3 regions of the Burkholderia sp. FW306-1C-G01B genome follow, and region 1 is predicted to be linked to each of the others. Evidence: riboswitches for the same ligand, from Rfam matches in the RefSeq annotation. Region 1 holds a riboswitch; each other region holds the start of a gene.
What was found. Region 1 has a riboswitch for cobalamin ahead of AC3WLY_RS21420 (TonB-dependent receptor domain-containing protein). Riboswitches for the same ligand answer to the same signal wherever they lie in the genome.
Positions count from the first base shown of each region.

Region 2: another riboswitch for cobalamin. It lies ahead of cobG (precorrin-3B synthase); the one in region 1 lies ahead of AC3WLY_RS21420 (TonB-dependent receptor domain-containing protein).
Region 3: another riboswitch for cobalamin. It lies ahead of cobA (uroporphyrinogen-III C-methyltransferase); the one in region 1 lies ahead of AC3WLY_RS21420 (TonB-dependent receptor domain-containing protein).

Region 1 covers NZ_JBYSWZ010000010.1:236,562-242,206, forward strand. Annotated here, with positions in the region: gene AC3WLY_RS21410 (ABC transporter ATP-binding protein) at 1-633, opposite strand, end outside; gene AC3WLY_RS21415 (FecCD family ABC transporter permease) at 630-1,628, opposite strand; gene AC3WLY_RS21420 (TonB-dependent receptor domain-containing protein) at 1,668-3,566, opposite strand; cobalamin riboswitch at 3,629-3,882, opposite strand; gene AC3WLY_RS21425 (ATPase) at 4,037-4,387, shown strand; gene AC3WLY_RS21430 (cell division protein ZapA) at 4,384-4,698, shown strand; RNA gene ssrS (6S RNA) at 4,780-4,961, shown strand; gene AC3WLY_RS21440 (EVE domain-containing protein) at 5,073-5,534, shown strand.
Region 2 covers NZ_JBYSWZ010000017.1:149,460-155,104, forward strand. Annotated here, with positions in the region: gene cobM (precorrin-4 C(11)-methyltransferase) at 1-328, opposite strand, end outside; gene AC3WLY_RS29160 (cobalt-precorrin-6A reductase) at 372-1,103, opposite strand; gene AC3WLY_RS29165 (cobalt-precorrin-5B (C(1))-methyltransferase) at 1,100-2,188, opposite strand; gene cbiE (precorrin-6y C5,15-methyltransferase (decarboxylating) subunit CbiE) at 2,188-3,423, opposite strand; cobalamin riboswitch at 3,626-3,817, shown strand; gene cobG (precorrin-3B synthase) at 3,926-5,305, shown strand; gene AC3WLY_RS29180 (precorrin-8X methylmutase) at 5,298-5,645, shown strand, end outside.
Region 3 covers NZ_JBYSWZ010000017.1:172,801-178,445, forward strand. Annotated here, with positions in the region: gene cobN (cobaltochelatase subunit CobN) at 1-18, opposite strand, end outside; gene cobW (cobalamin biosynthesis protein CobW) at 25-1,113, opposite strand; gene AC3WLY_RS29270 (HoxN/HupN/NixA family nickel/cobalt transporter) at 1,139-2,197, opposite strand; cobalamin riboswitch at 2,385-2,648, opposite strand; cobalamin riboswitch at 2,773-3,010, shown strand; gene cobA (uroporphyrinogen-III C-methyltransferase) at 3,121-3,930, shown strand; gene AC3WLY_RS29280 (cobalamin biosynthesis protein) at 3,927-4,304, shown strand; gene cobO (cob(I)yrinic acid a,c-diamide adenosyltransferase) at 4,339-4,941, shown strand; gene AC3WLY_RS29290 (cobyrinic acid a,c-diamide synthase CobB) at 4,944-5,645, shown strand, end outside.

The sequences.
Region 1 (5,645 bases):
GTGGCACGAGAACAGCACCGTGCGCGGGCCCGCGTCGAGCCATGCGGCCAGCGCGGTCAGGCAGTCGATCTGGTGATGCAGGTCGAGATGCGCGAGCGGCTCGTCGAGCAGCATCAGCGACGCATCCTGGCACAGCGTCGCGGCCAGCGCGACGCGCTGCCGCTCGCCGCCCGACAGCGACAGCACGTCGCGCGACGCGAGCGCGGTCAGGTCGAAGGTCGCAAGCGCGTCGCGCGCGGCCGCGCGGTCGCCGTCGCGCTCCCAGCCCCAGCCGCCGAGATACGGAAAGCGGTTGAGCAGCACCGTGTCGAACACGGTCGCGCTGAATGCATCGTGCAGTTGCTGCGGCATCAGCGCGCGACGCTGCGCGAGCTGCGTGGGCGGCCATGCGGCAAGCGGCCGGCCATCGACCTCGACCCGGCCGCCGGCCGGCGGGTGCAGCCCCGCGAGCGTCGCGAGCAGCGTCGTCTTGCCCGCGCCGTTCGGCCCCGCGACGCACCAGATTTCGCCGGGGCGGAAGGCCTGCGTAAAGCCGTCGAGCAGCGTGCGCGCGCCGGCCTTCAGCGTCAGGTCGACGGTCGCGCAGGCCATGTCGTTGCCGGAAGCAGCGGCGTACTGCGCAGTGCCTGTCATCGCATCGGCCTCCTCAGCAACATCCACAGGAACACCGGCACGCCGATCAACGCGGTCATCACGCCGACCGGCAGTTGCGCGGGCGCGATCGCGGTGCGCGCGAGCAGGTCGGCCGCCATCACGCCGCCGCCGCCCGCGAGCATCGCGGCCGGCAGCAGCATGCGCTGGTCGTTGCCGAATGCGAGCCGCAGCGCGTGCGGCACGACGAGGCCGACGAAGCCGATCGTGCCGGCCGTCGTCACCGCGGCCGCCGCGGCCAGCGACGCGACGAGATAGATCCGCACGCGCAGGCGCGCGACGGGTACGCCGAGCGCGAGCGCGGTCGCGTCGCCACGCAGCAGCACGTTCAATTGCGGCGCGGCCGGCAGCGCGACACATGCGGCCAATAGCAGCGCGCCCCACGCGAACCACGGTGCGGTCACGCCGTTCAGGTCGCCCGTCAGCCAGAAGATGATCCCGCGCAACCGCGCATCGGGCGCGAGCGACAGCAGCAGCGTGACGAGCGCGCCCCACCCTGCCGCGATCACGACACCGGTAAGCAGCAGCCGCGGCGACGCGTCACGCGAGTCGCCGCGCCACAGCTCGCGGCGCGCGAGGCCGAGCACGAGCGCAACCGACACGAGCGCGCCGGCGAACGCCGACGCATCAACGAGCCACCACGCACCGCCCGCGATCATCGCGACAAGCGCAAACCCGGCCGCGCCGCCGGACACGCCGAGCACGTACGGTTCCGCGAGCGGGTTGCGCAGCAGCACCTGCAGCAGTGCACCGGCAAGCGCGAGCAGCGCGCCGCATGCAAAGCCCGCGAGCGCGCGCGGCAGGCGCAGCGTGCGGACGATGTCGGCGAACAGCGCGTCGCCGCCATGCGGCACGAGCGACGCGAGCGCCTGCCACGGCGACATCGGCACGCTGCCGATCGACAGCGACGCGACGAACAGCAACGCGACCGCGGCGGCCAGCGCGGCCCAGATCGCGGCGGCGCGCGCGGCGCTCATGCCGCGCACGGCGCTGCGCACGACGCGCGGCGCATCCGCTTACTGCTGCTGCCAGCCGAGCGTGACATAGGCGCCGCGCTTCGGCGTGTTGTAGGCGTATGCAAGCTCGTAGTCCTTGTCGAGCAGGTTATCGATGCGCGCGCTGACGTACCACGACTTCGTGATGTTGTAGCGCGCGGACAGGTTGACGATCCCGTAGCCGCCGAGCCGCCCGCCGCCCGGATCGTTGCGCGCGCCGCTCACGAGCCATTCGCCGCCGACACGCCACGCGCCGAATGCGCGGTTCACGGCCATCGACGCGAAACGTCGCGCGCGGCGGTCGAGATCCTGATTCTGCGTTTCGTTGACCGGGTTCTGCAACGTGGCGGCAACCCGTACGTCGGTCGCGCCGACATGCCCCTGCCACGATCCTTCGAGCCCCTGCACCTTTGCGCTGCCGACGTTCTGCGCAATATAGTAGAAACCGCTCCCGTCGGGCCGATAGTTGATCAGGTTCGCGTAGCGCGTCTGGAACGCGGTGAGCCGCATCACGCCCACCGCATCGGACGCATACTGCAGCGCGGCCTCGATCGAATGGCTGTGCTCCGGCTGGATCGACGGATTGCCGGCCATCGGGTAATAGAGGTCGTTGAAGCTCGGCGCGCGAAACGCGTCCGAATAGCTCGCGGTCACCTTCCAGCGATCGGTCAGTTCAAGGCCGTAGCCGAGATAGTAGGAATTGGCGCCGCCGAAGTCCGAGTACTGGTCGCGGCGCAGGTTCGCCTGGAACTGCTGGCGGCCGAAGCGCCCCGAATAACCGATCCAGCCGGAATTCACGTGACGCTGCGGCGCGGCATACGCATTCGACATGAACTGCTGGTCGAGCCGCTCGTAGCCGGCCTGGATCAGGTGATCCGGTGCGATCCGGAAATCGTTCTGCCACGTGTACTGGCGGTTGTCGGTATTGAAGTGATCGGTATAGACGCCGTTCAGCGCCGACTGGCTGCGATCGTTGCCGGTCGACACGCTCAAGTGAGCGGTCCACCAGTCGGTCAGCTTGCCGTTCGCGAACGCACGCACCTGCTGCACGCGCGAATAGAGGTTGTTCAGGTCGGTCGGCACGCCCCACGCATTGTCGTAGCTGTCGTTGCCATTCGACTGGAAGTAGCTGACGCCCGCATCCCAGCGGTCGTTGAAGCGGTGGCGCAGCGCCGCGGTGATGCTCTCGTTCAGGTAGCCGTTCGCATTCGGGTTCGCATTCGGCTTCTTCGCCGGGTCGAGCGCGGAAAAACCGTTGTCCTTGTCGCGTGCGATCGACACGCTGAACGTCGTCTTCCCGTCGCCGTCGAGCCGGCCCGCTACGCCGGCCTGCTGCGTCTGAGTGCCGTAGCTGCCGACTCCGACCGCGAAGTTGAAGCGCGGCGGATGATTGCCGCCGTCCTTCGTGAACACCTGCACGACGCCGCCGATCGCGCCCGAGCCGTACAGCGACGACACGTTGCCGTTGACGATCTCGACGCGCTCGATCTGATCGAGCGGCAGCTGGCTCAGTTGCGCGGCACCGAGACTCGCGGAATCGACCCGCACGCCGTCGATCAGCACGAGCGACTGCGTCGACTCCGCGCCGCGCAGAAACATCGTCGCGCTCGCGCCGGGGCCACCGTTACGCACGATCTGCGCGCCGGGTGCGAACGCGAGCAACGTCGGCAGATCGGCGCCCGGATGCGCGGCGATATCCTGCGCGTCGAATACGGTGGTTTGCGGAATCGTGTCGGCCAGCGCCTGCGGCGCGCGCTGCGCGGTGACGACGACCGGTTCGAGCATGGTCGCAGCGGCAGGCCGGGCCGCTGGCGCGGCGGACGTTGCCGCGGGTACGGCGGGCGCCGAGGTCTGCGCGGCGGCGGCAAGCGGCAGTCCGCAGAGCGCGCCGAGCGCCGTGCGGACGATTGGGGTCAGCATGAAGATATCCCGTGAAGCACTGCGCGCCCCGCCTCCCCGCAGGCCGCGCGTCACGAAGCCCGTGCGGGCTCCCCGCCTCGGCCGGTATCCGGGCTGGCGGCGTACCGGCTCGCCTTCCCGCGCGATGACGCGCAGTGGCCCGCGCCCGCGTGCGAAACCTGCACGCGGAACGCGCCTGAGCCGGCCTGCGTCACTGGACGCGGCCGCTTACCGTTGCGGGGGCAGCGCAGGTTGGCGGCCTCCCGGCGGAGCCCGCTCCCTGCTTCCCGTTTAACCGCGCGTTCCACGCGCGAGCACCGAGGCGGCGCCAGTTTAGGAGCCGCTCGCGCGAGCGTCAAGGAAGCGTCCGGACCCGCACGTGGCGCGCCTATTCGCGGCAAGAAGCGGGGGTGTTACGACTGGAAACGTTACAGATGTCGGATTGCGCGTTATTCCGCGCTAAAATGCTGGGTCTTTAGAGGACGCAGCAAATGCTCAACGAACTCGAAACCCTATCTCAAAATATTGGCCGTCTGATTTCGCTGAACAAGCGCTATCACTCGGAACGGCTCGCGCTCGAGGAGCAGGTCGCGCAATTGCGCGCGGAAGCGGACACGGTCCGCGCGGAACTCGCGCAACTGCGCGATGAACGCAATGCGCTCGCGGCCGAGCGCGACACGCTGTCGGCAAAGATCGACGACGCACAGGTGAAACTGAACGCGATTCTCGAAAAGCTGCCGCGCTCGAAAAGCGCGGAGCAAGCCGACAACCAGCTCGACCTGCTGGATGCGCAGGCGCGTACGGATGGCGATGACGCGGCCAGCCACGGAGAACATGCATGAGTACCAAGCAGATCGAAGTCTCGATTCTCGGTCAGGCGTATCGTCTCGCCTGTTCGGCCGAGACCGAAGCGGCGCTGCTCGAGGCGGTCGCGCGCGTCGACGCCGAAATGTCGAAAATCCGCTCGAACAGCTCGGTACGCGGCACCGATCGCATCGCGGTGATGGCGGCACTGTCGCTCGCATCGGAATTGCTGCGGCTGCAAACGAGCGTGCGTCACGGTGAAGCATTTCCGGCGGAGGAAATCCGTCGTACAATGCACCAGATGAACGAACAGCTCGGCGCGGTGCTCGCACAGCACGAGACGCAGTAACGTTTTAATCGATGCGTCGATTCCCCTTGATCTCGGCGATCAACGGTGGTCAAATTGGCGCATCGAAACACAGTTCAGTCAGCTTCCCTGCCTGGTTCGCCAAGGTCATATATTCCTTGAACCAATGCCATGTGCACGGTTGCGGAAATTTGTAGCACGGGCGCGCGCGTCACTCTGTCTGATGTACCCGAAGTGCTGCTAACTGCGACCAATTCTGAACCTCAGGTTCAGGATGCCGGCCTAGCGGCCAAGGCGGGGGCCTATCCAACGGCATCGGGCGAGTCCCGGTGCCGTTTTCTTTTTCAGGGTCTGTTTGCATGTGCAACGCGCATGCAAACAGACCCTCATGCCTCCTACTGCGTCGATCACGATCCATGCAATACTGGCTGATGAAGTCCGAACCGGACGAAGCAAGCATCGACGATCTCGCCAACGCACCGCAGCGCTCGCTGCCGTGGACCGGCGTGCGTAACTATCAGGCGCGCAATTTCATGCGCGACACGATGAAGATCGGCGACGGCGTGCTGTTCTATCACTCGAGCTGCCCCGAGCCGGGCATCGCAGGCGTCGCCGAAGTATCGTCGACGCCCTACCCCGATCCCACGCAGTTCGATCCGAAAAGCCCCTATTACGACCCGAAGTCGACGCAGGAAGCGCCGCGCTGGCTGCTCGTCGACGTGCGCTATGTGAAAAAGTCGCCGCTCGTGCCGCTCGCCGCACTGCGCGAACACGACGAACTCGCCGACATGCGCGTGCTCGCACGCGGCAACCGGTTGTCGATCACACCGGTCACGCGCGCAGAATGGCGGTTCATCACCGAAAAGCTGATGAAGTAGGCGCACGCAGTAGGCGCACGCGCCAAACGTCAAATCTGGTCAGCACGCGCTGCCGCCGCGGAACTCGCGGGTCTTTCGCGCAGCCTAAGCAACCGCTGTCGGCCAATCGGG
Region 2 (5,645 bases), on a different contig from region 1:
TCACGCCCGGCACGATTTCGTACGGAATCCCGAGCGCCTTCAGCCGGCGGATCTGCTCGCCGATCGCACCGTACAGCGACGGATCGCCCGAATGCACGCGCGCGACGTCCTGCCCTTTCGCATGCGCGGCGGCGAGCAGCGCGACGATCGCGTCGAGGTCGAGTTCGGCCGTATTGACGACCTGCTCCGCGCGATGGCCGTCGAGCACGGCCGCCGGCACCAGCGAGCCCGCATACAGGATCACCGGGCAGGTGCGCACGAGGCGTTGGCCCTTCACCGTGATCAGCTCCGGGTCGCCGGGGCCCGCGCCGATGAAATACACCGTCATCGAAAAATCTCCGTCAATTCGTTGGACGATCGGCCGCGCGGCGTCACGCGCGCGCGGCCGGATCGAGTGCGTCGACCAGCGCGGCGGCCGAGTCGAACGTGCGGTCGGCGTCGGGCAACGGCGGCCGCCGCAGCATCACGACCGGCAGCCTGCGTTCGCGCGCGACGTCGAGCTTGGCCTCGGTGGCCGCACCGCCGCTGTTCTTGCTGACGACGACGTCGATCCCCATCAGCGCGAACAGCGCGCGCTCGCCGTCGAGCGTGAACGGCCCGCGCGCGGCAACGATCTGCGCGTGCGCGTTGCCGGGATGCGCGTCGAGGCAGCGCACGAGCCAGAACTGGTGCGGCGGAATCGCATCGAGATGCGCGAGCGGCTCGCGGCCGAGCGTGAACAGCGGCCGCTTGAACGGCGCGAGCGCGGCCTCGATGCCGGCCCAGTCGTCGACCATCCGCCAGTCGTCGCCGGGTTGCGGCACCCATGGCGCGCGGCGCAGCGCCCACAGCGGCACGCCCGCGTCGCGCGTCGCGGCAGCGGCATTCGCGCTGATTTGCGCGGCATACGGATGTGTCGCGTCGATCACGAGGCCGATGCCGGCGCTGCGCAGATACGCGGCCAATCCGGCGGCGCCGCCGAAACCGCCGACGCGCACGTCGCAGCGCAGGTCGTCGGGCACCTTGCCGAGGCCGGCCAGGCTATACACGTGATGCGGGCCGAGCGCGCGCGCGATTTTCAGCGCATCGCCGGTGCCGCCGAGCAGCAGGATGCGCGCGCTCATCGCGCCTGCCCGACGAAGCGGCCCTGCCGGTCGATCGCGAACATCTCGACGGCGACCGAAGGCGGCACGATATCGCGCGCGACGCGCAGCGCCTGCGCGCAGACGAGATCGCCGAGCGGCACGCCCGCGGCCAGCGCCAGCTTCAGCGCCTCCTGGCTCGTGTTCGCGGCGCGCATCGCGGCCTGCAGCGCATCGCTCGCACCGGCCTCGGCCGCCCACTGCGCGAGCAGCGGCAGGTCGATGCTCGAATGGCGGCTGTGCAGGTCGAGGTGGCCGGCCGCGAGCTTGCTGAGCTTGCCGAAGCCGCCGCACATCGACAGCCGCGCGACCGGCGCGCGCCGCAGATGCTTGAGCACCGCGCCCGCGAAATCGCCCATCTCGACCAGCGCCATGTCGGGCAGGTGGTAGTGCGCGCGCATCGCGTCTTCGCTCGTGTTGCCCGTGCACGCGGCGATATGCTGGATGCCGTTCGCGCGCGCGACGTCGATGCCCTGGTGGATCGACGCGATATAGGCCGAGCACGAGAACGGCCGCACGATGCCGGTCGTGCCGAGGATCGACAGCCCGCCGACGATGCCGAGGCGCGGGTTCATCGTCTTCAGCGCGAGCGCTTCGCCGCCTTCGACGCCGATCGTCACGTCGAAGCCGCCCGTGTAGCCGTGCTCGGCCGCCAGCGCGTCGAGGTGCGTCGTCATCATCTGGCGCGGCACCGGGTTGATCGCCGGTTCGCCGACCGGCAGCGTCAGCCCCGCACGCGTGACCGTGCCGACGCCCGGCCCCGCGTGAAAACGCACGCCGGGCGCCGCCGCGAGCGCGACGCGCGCGAAGATCAGCGCGCCGTGCGTGACGTCGGGATCGTCGCCGGCATCCTTGATCGTGCCGGCTTCGGCGCCGTCGGCCGTGATCCGGCAGAACTCGAGCCGCATCATCACGCGCTGCCCCTTCGGCAGCACGATCTCGACCGCATCGTCCGCGTGGCCCGCGAGCAGCAGGCGCGCGGCCGCGAGCGACGTCGCGGTCGCGCAGCTGCCGGTCGTGTAGCCGAAGCGCAGCGGTGCGTGCTGTTCGGGGGTTTCGTCGCGCATCACGCGTCCATCGGGTTCGACGGTCCGGCCGCGTCGGGCTTGCGCACGTCGTACAGCGTGACCGGCAACGGCTGCCGCCAGGTATCGAAGCGGCCGAGCGGCTCCGCATGCGCGAGCGACACCCGCGTGAGCGTGCCGCCGTGCACATCGCGCCATGCGGCGAGCGCCATCTCGCCCTGCAGCGTGACCGCGTTCGCGACCAGCCGGCCGCCGGGTTTCAGCGACGACCAGCACGCGTCGAGCACGCCGGGCGCCGTCGCACCGCCGCCGATGAAGATCGCATCCGGCGCGGCGAGCCCGGCGAGCGCGTCGGGTGCGCGCCCCGCGATGAGTTGCAGGCCCGGCACGCCGAGCGCGTCGCGGTTGTGCTCGATGTAGCGCTGCCGCTCCGCATGCGCTTCGATCGCAATCGCCTGGCATGACGGATGCGCACGCATCCATTCGATGCCGATCGAGCCGCTGCCGGCGCCGACGTCCCACAGCAGCTCGCCGGGCGCGGGCGCGAGGCGCCCGAGCGTCACCGCGCGCAGGTCGCGCTTGGTGAGCTGGCCGTCGTGGCGGTACGCATCGTCGGGCAGGCCGGGCGTGAGCGCGCGGCGCGGCGCGTCGGGGCCGGCCTGGCAGTCGAGCGCGACGAGATTGAGCGCGGCCGTTTCGTCGACGTTCCAGTCCTGCGCGAGGCCGTCGACACGCCGCTCGAGCGGGCCGCCCAGATGTTCGAACACGCTGATGCGCGTCGGCCCGAAGCCGCGTGCGGCGAGTTCGGCCGCGACGGCGGCCGGCGTGCGGCCGTCGGCGCTCAGCACGAACAGGCGCCGGCCCGGCAGCAGGTGGCGCGCGAGCGTCGCGAGCGGACGCCCGACGAGCGATACCGCGCCGATATCCTGCAGCGCCCAGCCGAGGCGCGCGGCCGCGAGCGACAGCGACGACGGCGCGGGCAGCACGCGCCATTCGTCGGGGGAAAGCTCGCGCGCGAGCGTGGCGCCGACGCCGAACAGCATCGGGTCGCCGCTCGCGAGCACGCAGACGGGCGACGGGCGACGCGCCAGCACGCCCGCGACGTCGAACGGCGACGGCCACGTTTCGCGCGCGGCCGGCAGCCGTGCGGGCAGCATGTCGAGATGCCGCTGCGCGCCGACGACGAGCGTCGCGTCGAGCAGCGCGCGCCGCGCGCTGCGTCCGAGCCCCGCGTAACCGTCGTCGCCGATGCCCACTACCGTCAGCCACGCCGTCATGCACCCTTCCCCATCGTTCGATTCCATCGTGTCGCCGCGCGGCCGAAAAAGGGCCGGCGCAGCCGTCCGCATTGCGAAAGACGGCATGGTACCGTGTTCCATCCCGCGTTTCACCTGCCGGCCCGCCGGCGCCGGGCCAACCCCCGCTTCGTCCGCCGAGAACGGCTTTCCGGTCGCGAATTGCGGTCGAAATCGGGTATCCTACGGCCGTTCGTTCGCCGGTGCCCTTCGGGGCCGAAGAGGGAACACAGGGCGCGCCGCGCGCCGCTGTGGCTGCCCCCGCAACTGTAGACAGCGAGCCGATCTCCCCCCTCACGCCACTGGTTCGACCGGGAAGGCCGGGAGCCGGCGCCGACCTGTCAGCCAGGAGACCTGCCGGCCAGAAAGTGCGTGCGTGCCAGTCGGCGTCGGGCGGGGTGTACCGATGCGTTGGCCCGCGGCGCGACACTGTCCCGATACCCCGTTGAGTTCCGCCCCCGATTCGATTCCTGCGTCGCCCGTCGTGCGCCCGTCGGCCTGCCCGGGGCTCGTGCGCGTCGTCGCGGCCGCCGATGGCGGGCTGTGCCGGATCAAGCTGCCGGGCGGCCGGCTCGACGCGCGCCAGGCGCGTGCGATCGCCGCCGCCGCGCGCGCATACGGCTCCGGCGCGATCGACGCGACCAATCGTGCGAATCTCCAGCTACGCGGCATTCGCGACGGCGCGGCCGACGCGCTGACGCGCGCGTTGCTCGACGCGGGGCTCGGCCCGCGCGCCGATGTCACCGCAAAATCGACCGCGGACGCAATCGCCGATGCGGCCGCACTCGCCGCGAGCGACGACGTCCGCAATGTCATGCTCAGCCCGCTCGCCGGACACGACCCCGCCGCGCTCGTCGACAGCCGCGCGCTCGCCGTTCCGCTGCTCGACATGCTGGCCAGCGAGCCGCGCCGCGGCGAGCTGTCGCCGAAATTCGCGATCCAGCTCGACGGCGGCGAATCGGTCGCGGCGCTCGATCATCCGCACGACATCTGGCTCGCCGCATGGCGCCGCGACGACGGCGTGGTGCGCATCGCGGCCGGGCTGGCCGGCTGCCCGCCGGTCGCATTCGATGACACGCCTGCTTCGGTCGATGTGTCGCCCGACCAGAGCGTCGCGCTCGTCCGCGCGCTGCTGCTCGCGTTCCTCGATCTCGCGCCGGCCGACGTCACGCGGATGCGTGCGCTGCTCGCGACGTGCGGCGAACGGGCGTTGCTCGAACGCGCGCAGCACTACCTGCCCTTCCCGCTCGCGGCCGATCCCGCGCTCGCCGGCTGGCGACGCACGCGTTCCGACGCCGCACTGCGTTTCGGCGCGCGCTTGTCGCTCGACGCGGCGCGCTGCAGCGTCGGCGCGCAATTCGTGCTCGGGCGGCTTGATGCGACGCAGCTGGAACGGCTCGCCGCACTGGCCGAAGCCGACGGCGACGGCACGCTGTCGATGACGCCGTGGCAAGGCGTGTTCATCCACGGCGTGTCGCACGCACGCGCACCGGCCACGCTCGATGCGCTCGCGGCGCTCGGCCTCGTCTGCGCATCGTCCGACCCGCTTGCGACGCTCGTCGCGTGCACCGGCAGCGCGGGCTGCGCGAAAGCGCACGCCGACACGAAACGCGACGCGCTCGCGCTCGCCGCACGCATCGGCCATCCGGTCGACGTGCACCTGACCGGCTGCGAGCGCCACTGCGCGCTGCCGCATCCCGCTGCGCACACGCTGGTCGCGGTGGCGCCCGCGCACTACGACCTTTACCGGCGCGACGCCGCCGCGGGCCTCGGCGCCCCGCTCGCGCGCCATCTGACGATTGACCAGGCCGCGGCCCGACTGACGGGCGCACGGCATAGCCAGGACACCACCACCGATGCTTGACTACATTCGCGACGGACAGGAAATCTACCGCCAGTCGTTCGCGACGATCCGCGCCGAGGCCGACCTGTCGCAGGTTCCGCCCGATCTCGAGAAACTCGCGGTGCGCGTGATTCACGCGTGCGGGATGGTCGACGTCGTCTACGACCTGCGCTTCTCGGCCGGCGCCGGCACCGCGGGCCGTACGGCGCTCGCGGCCGGCGCGCCGATCCTGTGCGATGCGAAGATGGTTGCCGAAGGCATCACGCGCGCGCGGCTGCCGGCCGGCAATCCCGTGATCTGCACGCTCGGCGAGCCGGAGGTGCCCGACCTCGCGCGCCATCTCGGCAACACGCGCTCGGCC
Region 3 (5,645 bases), on a different contig from region 1:
GGTGCGCAGCAGATGCATCGTGCGTTACGCCTGTTGCGGCTCGGCCGCGCACGCGGCGTCGAACGCGCGTTGCAGCGCGGCCGCGTCGAGATCCTCGCCGATCAGCACGAAACGGCTCGCGCGCGTTTCGCCGTCCTGCCAGCGACGGTCGAAATAGCTGTCGAAGCGGCGGCCGACGCCCTGGATCACGAGCCGCATCGGCGCGCCGGGCAGCGCGGCGAAGCCTTTCGCGCGATAGATCGTGTGCGCTTCGACGACACGCTGCAGCGCCGCGATCGTCGCTTCGCGCGTGCCTGCGTCGCCCGATACGACCACCGAGTCGAAGTCGTCGTGATGGTGATCGTGATCGCCGTCGTCGGCCGAGCCGTGATGGTCGTGGCGCAGGTGGATCGTTTCCTCCGACGCCGATTCGAGCCCGAGCAGCATCGCGAGGTCAAGCTCGCCGCGCGTCGCGCGCACGATCTTCACCTGCGGCGGGATCTCGTCGCGGATCGCGGTTTCGATCTGCGCGAACTGCGCGTCGCCGACGAGATCGGCCTTGTTCACGATCACGAGATCGGCGGACGATAGTTGATCGGCGAACAGCTCGTGCAGCGGCGATTCGTGGTCGAGGTTCGGGTCGGCGCGGCGCTGCGCGTCGACGGCCTGCGGGTTTTCCGCGAACTGGCCGCTCGCGGCCGCCGGCCCGTCGACGACGGTCACGACTGCATCCACTGTGAAGCTGTTGCGGATCGTCGGCCAGTTGAACGCCTGCACGAGCGGCTTCGGCAGCGCGAGTCCCGACGTCTCGATCAGCACGTGGTCGATGTCCGCGCGGCGCTCGACGAGCGCTTCCATCACCGGATAGAACTCTTCCTGCACGGTGCAGCACAGGCAGCCGTTCGCGAGTTCGTAAAGCTGGCCCGACGCTTCGTCCTGCGCGCCCTCCGCATCGTCGCAGCCGATGCCGCAGCCCTTGAGGATTTCGCCGTCGATGCCGAGCTCGCCAAATTCGTTGACGATCACCGCGATGCGGCGGCCTTCGGCGTGCTGCAGGATGTGGCGCATCAGCGTGGTCTTGCCGCTGCCGAGAAAGCCCGTGACGATCGTGACGGGCAGCTTGCGTAGGGTCATGGAATATCCAGGGTCGTAAGGGGAGTCAGGCCGAGATCGTCACGTCGATCTCGTCGTAGCGCTTTAACCGGTAGATCAGGGCCGACACGAGCCAGCATGCGAGGAACAGGCCGATCACGACGTAGCCGAGCATGCCGAAGTGCGACGCCACCATCGACGCGAAGTCCCACACGGGGCCCTGCAGCGACAGCTTGTCCGCGAGCAGCGCGAGCACCTCGATGCCGCCGATCAGCGCGGCGACCAGCACCGACACGAAGGTGATCGTCATGTTGTAGTAGATCTTGCGGATCGGCCGCACGTACGCCCAGCGATACGCGCCCATCATCAGGATGCCGTCGGTCGTGTCGACCAGCGTCATGCCGGCGGTAAACAGCATCGGCAGCGCCATCACGGACCAGAACGACAGACCGCCCTGCACCTGCGCCGCCGAGATGCCGAACAGCGCGATCTCGGTCGCCGTATCGAAGCCGAAGCCGAACAGGAACCCGACCGGATACAGGTGCCAGCTGCGCGACACGAGCCGGAACAGCGGACGGAACAGACGCGCGAGCACGCCGCGCTGGTTCAGCAGCAGGTCGAGATCGGCGTCGACGATCGGCTCGCCGCGCCGTGCGGCGCGAAACGTCCGGTAGACGGAAATCAGGATCAGCAGGTTCGCGATCGCGAGCACCAGCAGGAAGAACGCCGACACGCTCGTGCTGATCACGCCGCCCCACGCCTTCATGCTCTCGAAGCGCGCGAGCGACGCGGCCGTGAGCGCGACCACGACCGACATCACGATCACGACCGTCGAGTGGCCGAGCGAGAAGAACAGGCCCGCGCCGAGCGGGCTGCGGCCCTCCTGCATCAGCTTGCGCGTGACGTTGTCGATGGCCGCGATGTGGTCGGCGTCGACCGCATGGCGCAGCCCGAACACGTACGCGAGCAGCGCGGTGCCGAGCAGCACGGGCTGGCCGTGGAAGGCGGCGAACGCCCAGATCCACGCGCCTGCGTTGAAGGCGATCAGCAGCGCGTAGATCGCGACGATCTTGCCGCGCAGCCCGGACGGACTGTCGTTGAACAGGCGAAACAGCGAATCGAGCATGACGCTCCTTTGCGAACGGTCGACATGAAGAATGCCAACACGGCCGTCGCTGCTCGCCCCGTGCGGTCCGGCCCTTCATCGCGCCGGATCATGCGCACTCGCGCAGGCGGCCGGACGACGGGAATCGGGAAACGCTCGGGTGTCGGGCACGCTGCGGCCGTGGACGATGCGCCGCCTCCCCGCGGCGCTGAACCCCAACGTTTAGGCCGGTATCCGGGCTGACGAACACGCCGCTTCGCCTTCCCGGATGCGCAGGGCATCCAGTGGCGGTCGTCCGCATGCACGCGGCATGCGGCGAAGCGGCGCTGCATCGCGGCGGGCACGATGCGTTCGCTTACCGTTGCGGGGGCAGCACAGGTTGGCTCGACTGCGACGCAGGCAGGCTCCCTGTTTCCCGTTTAACTGCGCACGCCGGAGGGCGCGCGCGAGCACCAAAACGCGTGCGAGTGTAGGCGTCGGGGGCGGGAGCGTCAAGGCGGCGCGGCCCGCCGAACGGCGGCTTGCATGGCCGCCGCGCCATGCCGGAGGCCGCTTCCGGCATCGGCGAAGCGGGTTCGCGCGGGCGGATCGCTGTGCTATCGTAGCGCCGCGTTCGGTGCTCGCATGCGCATTCCGCGCATGCAGTTAAACGGGAAACAGGAGGCGGAGGTCCGCCCGGCCTGTGCTGTCCCCGCAACGGTACGCCGCCCGCGCGACGCGCTTCCCCGCGCTCGCGCCCATGCCGCCCACGATGCCACTGCCCTTCAGCCGGGCGGGAAGGCCGCGGCCTGGCAAGCGGCCAGCCCGGATACCGGCCGACGCAAGGGGCGAGCCCGACGCTCGCCGAACGCCCGATCCGCGGGGGACGGATGGGGTGCGCATTCCACCCGCGTTCGCGCGGGCTTCGCCCGATCCGTCATGCATTGCCTGTCCGCCGGCCGCCGATGTGCCGCCCGCCGTCCCCTTTCCACTGTTTCGACACGGTGCGCGCCGTGCCGCGCGCGATGAGCCGCGCCTGGCTCATCGGCGCCGGCCCCGGCGACGCCGAGCTGCTGACGCTCAAGGCCGTGCGCGCGATCGGCGCGGCGGACGTGCTGCTCGTCGACGATCTCGTGAACCCCGACGTGCTGCGCCATGCGCGCGCCGACGCGCACATCGAGCATGTCGGCAAGCGCGGCGGCCATGCATCGACGCCGCAGGAAGCGATCGTCGCCGCGATGCTCGCGCACCTGCGCGCCGGCCGCAGCGTCGCGCGGCTCAAGGGCGGCGATCCGTTCGTGTTCGGCCGCGGCGGCGAGGAACTGGCCGCGCTCGGTGCGGCCGGTTTCCCGGTCGAGGTCGTGAACGGCATCACCGCAGGCATCGCCGCGCCAGCCGCGCTCGGCATTCCGGTCACGCAGCGCGGCGACGCGCAGGGCGTGATCTTCGTCACGGGCCACGGCGCGGGCGCCGACGAGCCCGACTGGCGCGCGCTTGCGGCCACGCGCATGACGATCGTGATCTACATGGGCATCCGCCGGCTCGACACGATCGCGGCGGCGCTGCGCGACGGCGGCCTGCCGGGCGATACGCCGTGCGCGGCGATCGAGAACGCGACGCGCCCCGAACAGCGGCACGTGCTCGCGACGCTCGACACCGTCGTCGAACGCGTCGGCGCGACCGGCATCGGTTCGCCGGCGATCGTCGTGATCGGCCGCGTCGCGGCGCTTGCCGACGATCCGTCGGTACGTGCGGCGCTCGGCGGCGGCGCATGATGCGCGTCGCGCTCGGCGTCGGGTTCCGCGCGGGCGTGACGGCCGCGCAACTCGATGCCGCGATCCGCGCGGCGCTGGCGCTCTACCCGGCCGCCGAACCGGCGCTCGTCGCGACGCTCGCCGACAAGGCGCGTGCCCGCGCGCTGCGCACGCTGTGCGCGCGACGCGGCTGGCCGCTCGTCGCGTTCGACGCGGCGCAACTCGCGAGCCGTCCCGAACTGGCCGCGAGCGGCCCGTCGGACGCCGCGCTCGCACGCTTCGGCGTCGCGGGCGTGGCCGAGCCGTGCGCGCAGCTCGCGGCGCCGCACGGCCGGCTGCTGGGCCCCAAATCCATCCGGAACGGCGTGACGGTCGCACTCGCCGGCCCGCTCTGAACCCTTTGTTTCGCTTTCGACAGGACGATTCCCGATGAAGACCGATTCCGAATCCCATCAGCGGATGGCCGAGCGCCGCCGTGCCGGCCACGAGAAGAAGCAGGCCGCCGCCACCCATGAAAAAGGCCTGCTGATCGTTCACACCGGCAACGGCAAGGGCAAGAGCACCGCTGCGTTCGGCATGGCCGTGCGCGTGCTCGGCCACGGCATGCGGCTCGGCGTCGTGCAGTTCATCAAGGGCGCGCTGCACACGTCCGAGCGCGACTTCCTCGGCGCGGTCGCGGAATGCGACTTCGTGACGATGGGCGACGGCTACACGTGGAACACGCAGAACCGCGACGCCGACATCGCGACCGCGCGCAAGGGCTGGGACGAGGCGCGCCGGATGATCGAAAGCGGCGACTACCGGATGGTGATCCTCGACGAGCTGAACACCGTGCTGAAGTACGAATACCTGCCGCTCGACGAAGTGCTCGCGACGCTGGTCGCGCGTCCGGAGTCGGTGCATGTCGTCGTCACCGGGCGGCACGCGCCCGACGCGCTGATCGACGCGGCCGATCTCGTCACTGAAATGCGGCTCGTCAAGCATCCGTACAAGGAGCAAGGCGTGAAGGCGCAGCGCGGCGTGGAGTTCTGAGCGTGCCCGCCTGCCCCGCACTGTTCGTCAGCGCGCCCGCGTCCGGCCAGGGCAAGACGTCGGTGACGGCCGGCCTCGCGCGGCTGCACCGCCGGCTCGGCCGCCGCGTGCGCGTGTTCAAGACCGGGCCCGATTTTCTCGATCCGATGCTGCTCGAGCGCGCGAGCGGCGCGCCCGTACATGCGCTCGACCTCGGGATGGTCGGCGAGGCCGGCTGCCGCGCGCTGCTGGCCGATGCCGCGCGCGATGCGGACCTGATCCTGATCGAGGGCGTGATGGGGCTGTTCGACGGCACGCCGAGCAGTGCCGATCTCGCGGCCGCGTTCGGCGTGCCGGTGGTCGCGGTGATTTCCGCGAAGGCGATGGCGCAGACCTTCGCCGCGATCGCGTTCGGGCTCGCGCGGTTCCGGCCGGGGCTGCCGTTTCACGGCGTGCTGGCGAACCGCGTCGGCTCGGCCCGGCATGCGGAATTGCTGCAACAGGCGCTGCCCGGCGACCTGCGCTGGCTCGGCCACGTGCCGGCCGATGCAGGCATCGCGTTGCCGGAGCGACATCTCGGCCTGCACCAGCCGGCCGACATCGACGACCTCGAGGCGCGGCTCGAACGCGCGGCCGACGTGATCGCGCAAACTTCGCTCGCCGAATTGCCGCCTGCCGTCGCGTTCGCGGAACCGGACGTCGCGGCGCCGCTGCCGCGTGCGCTC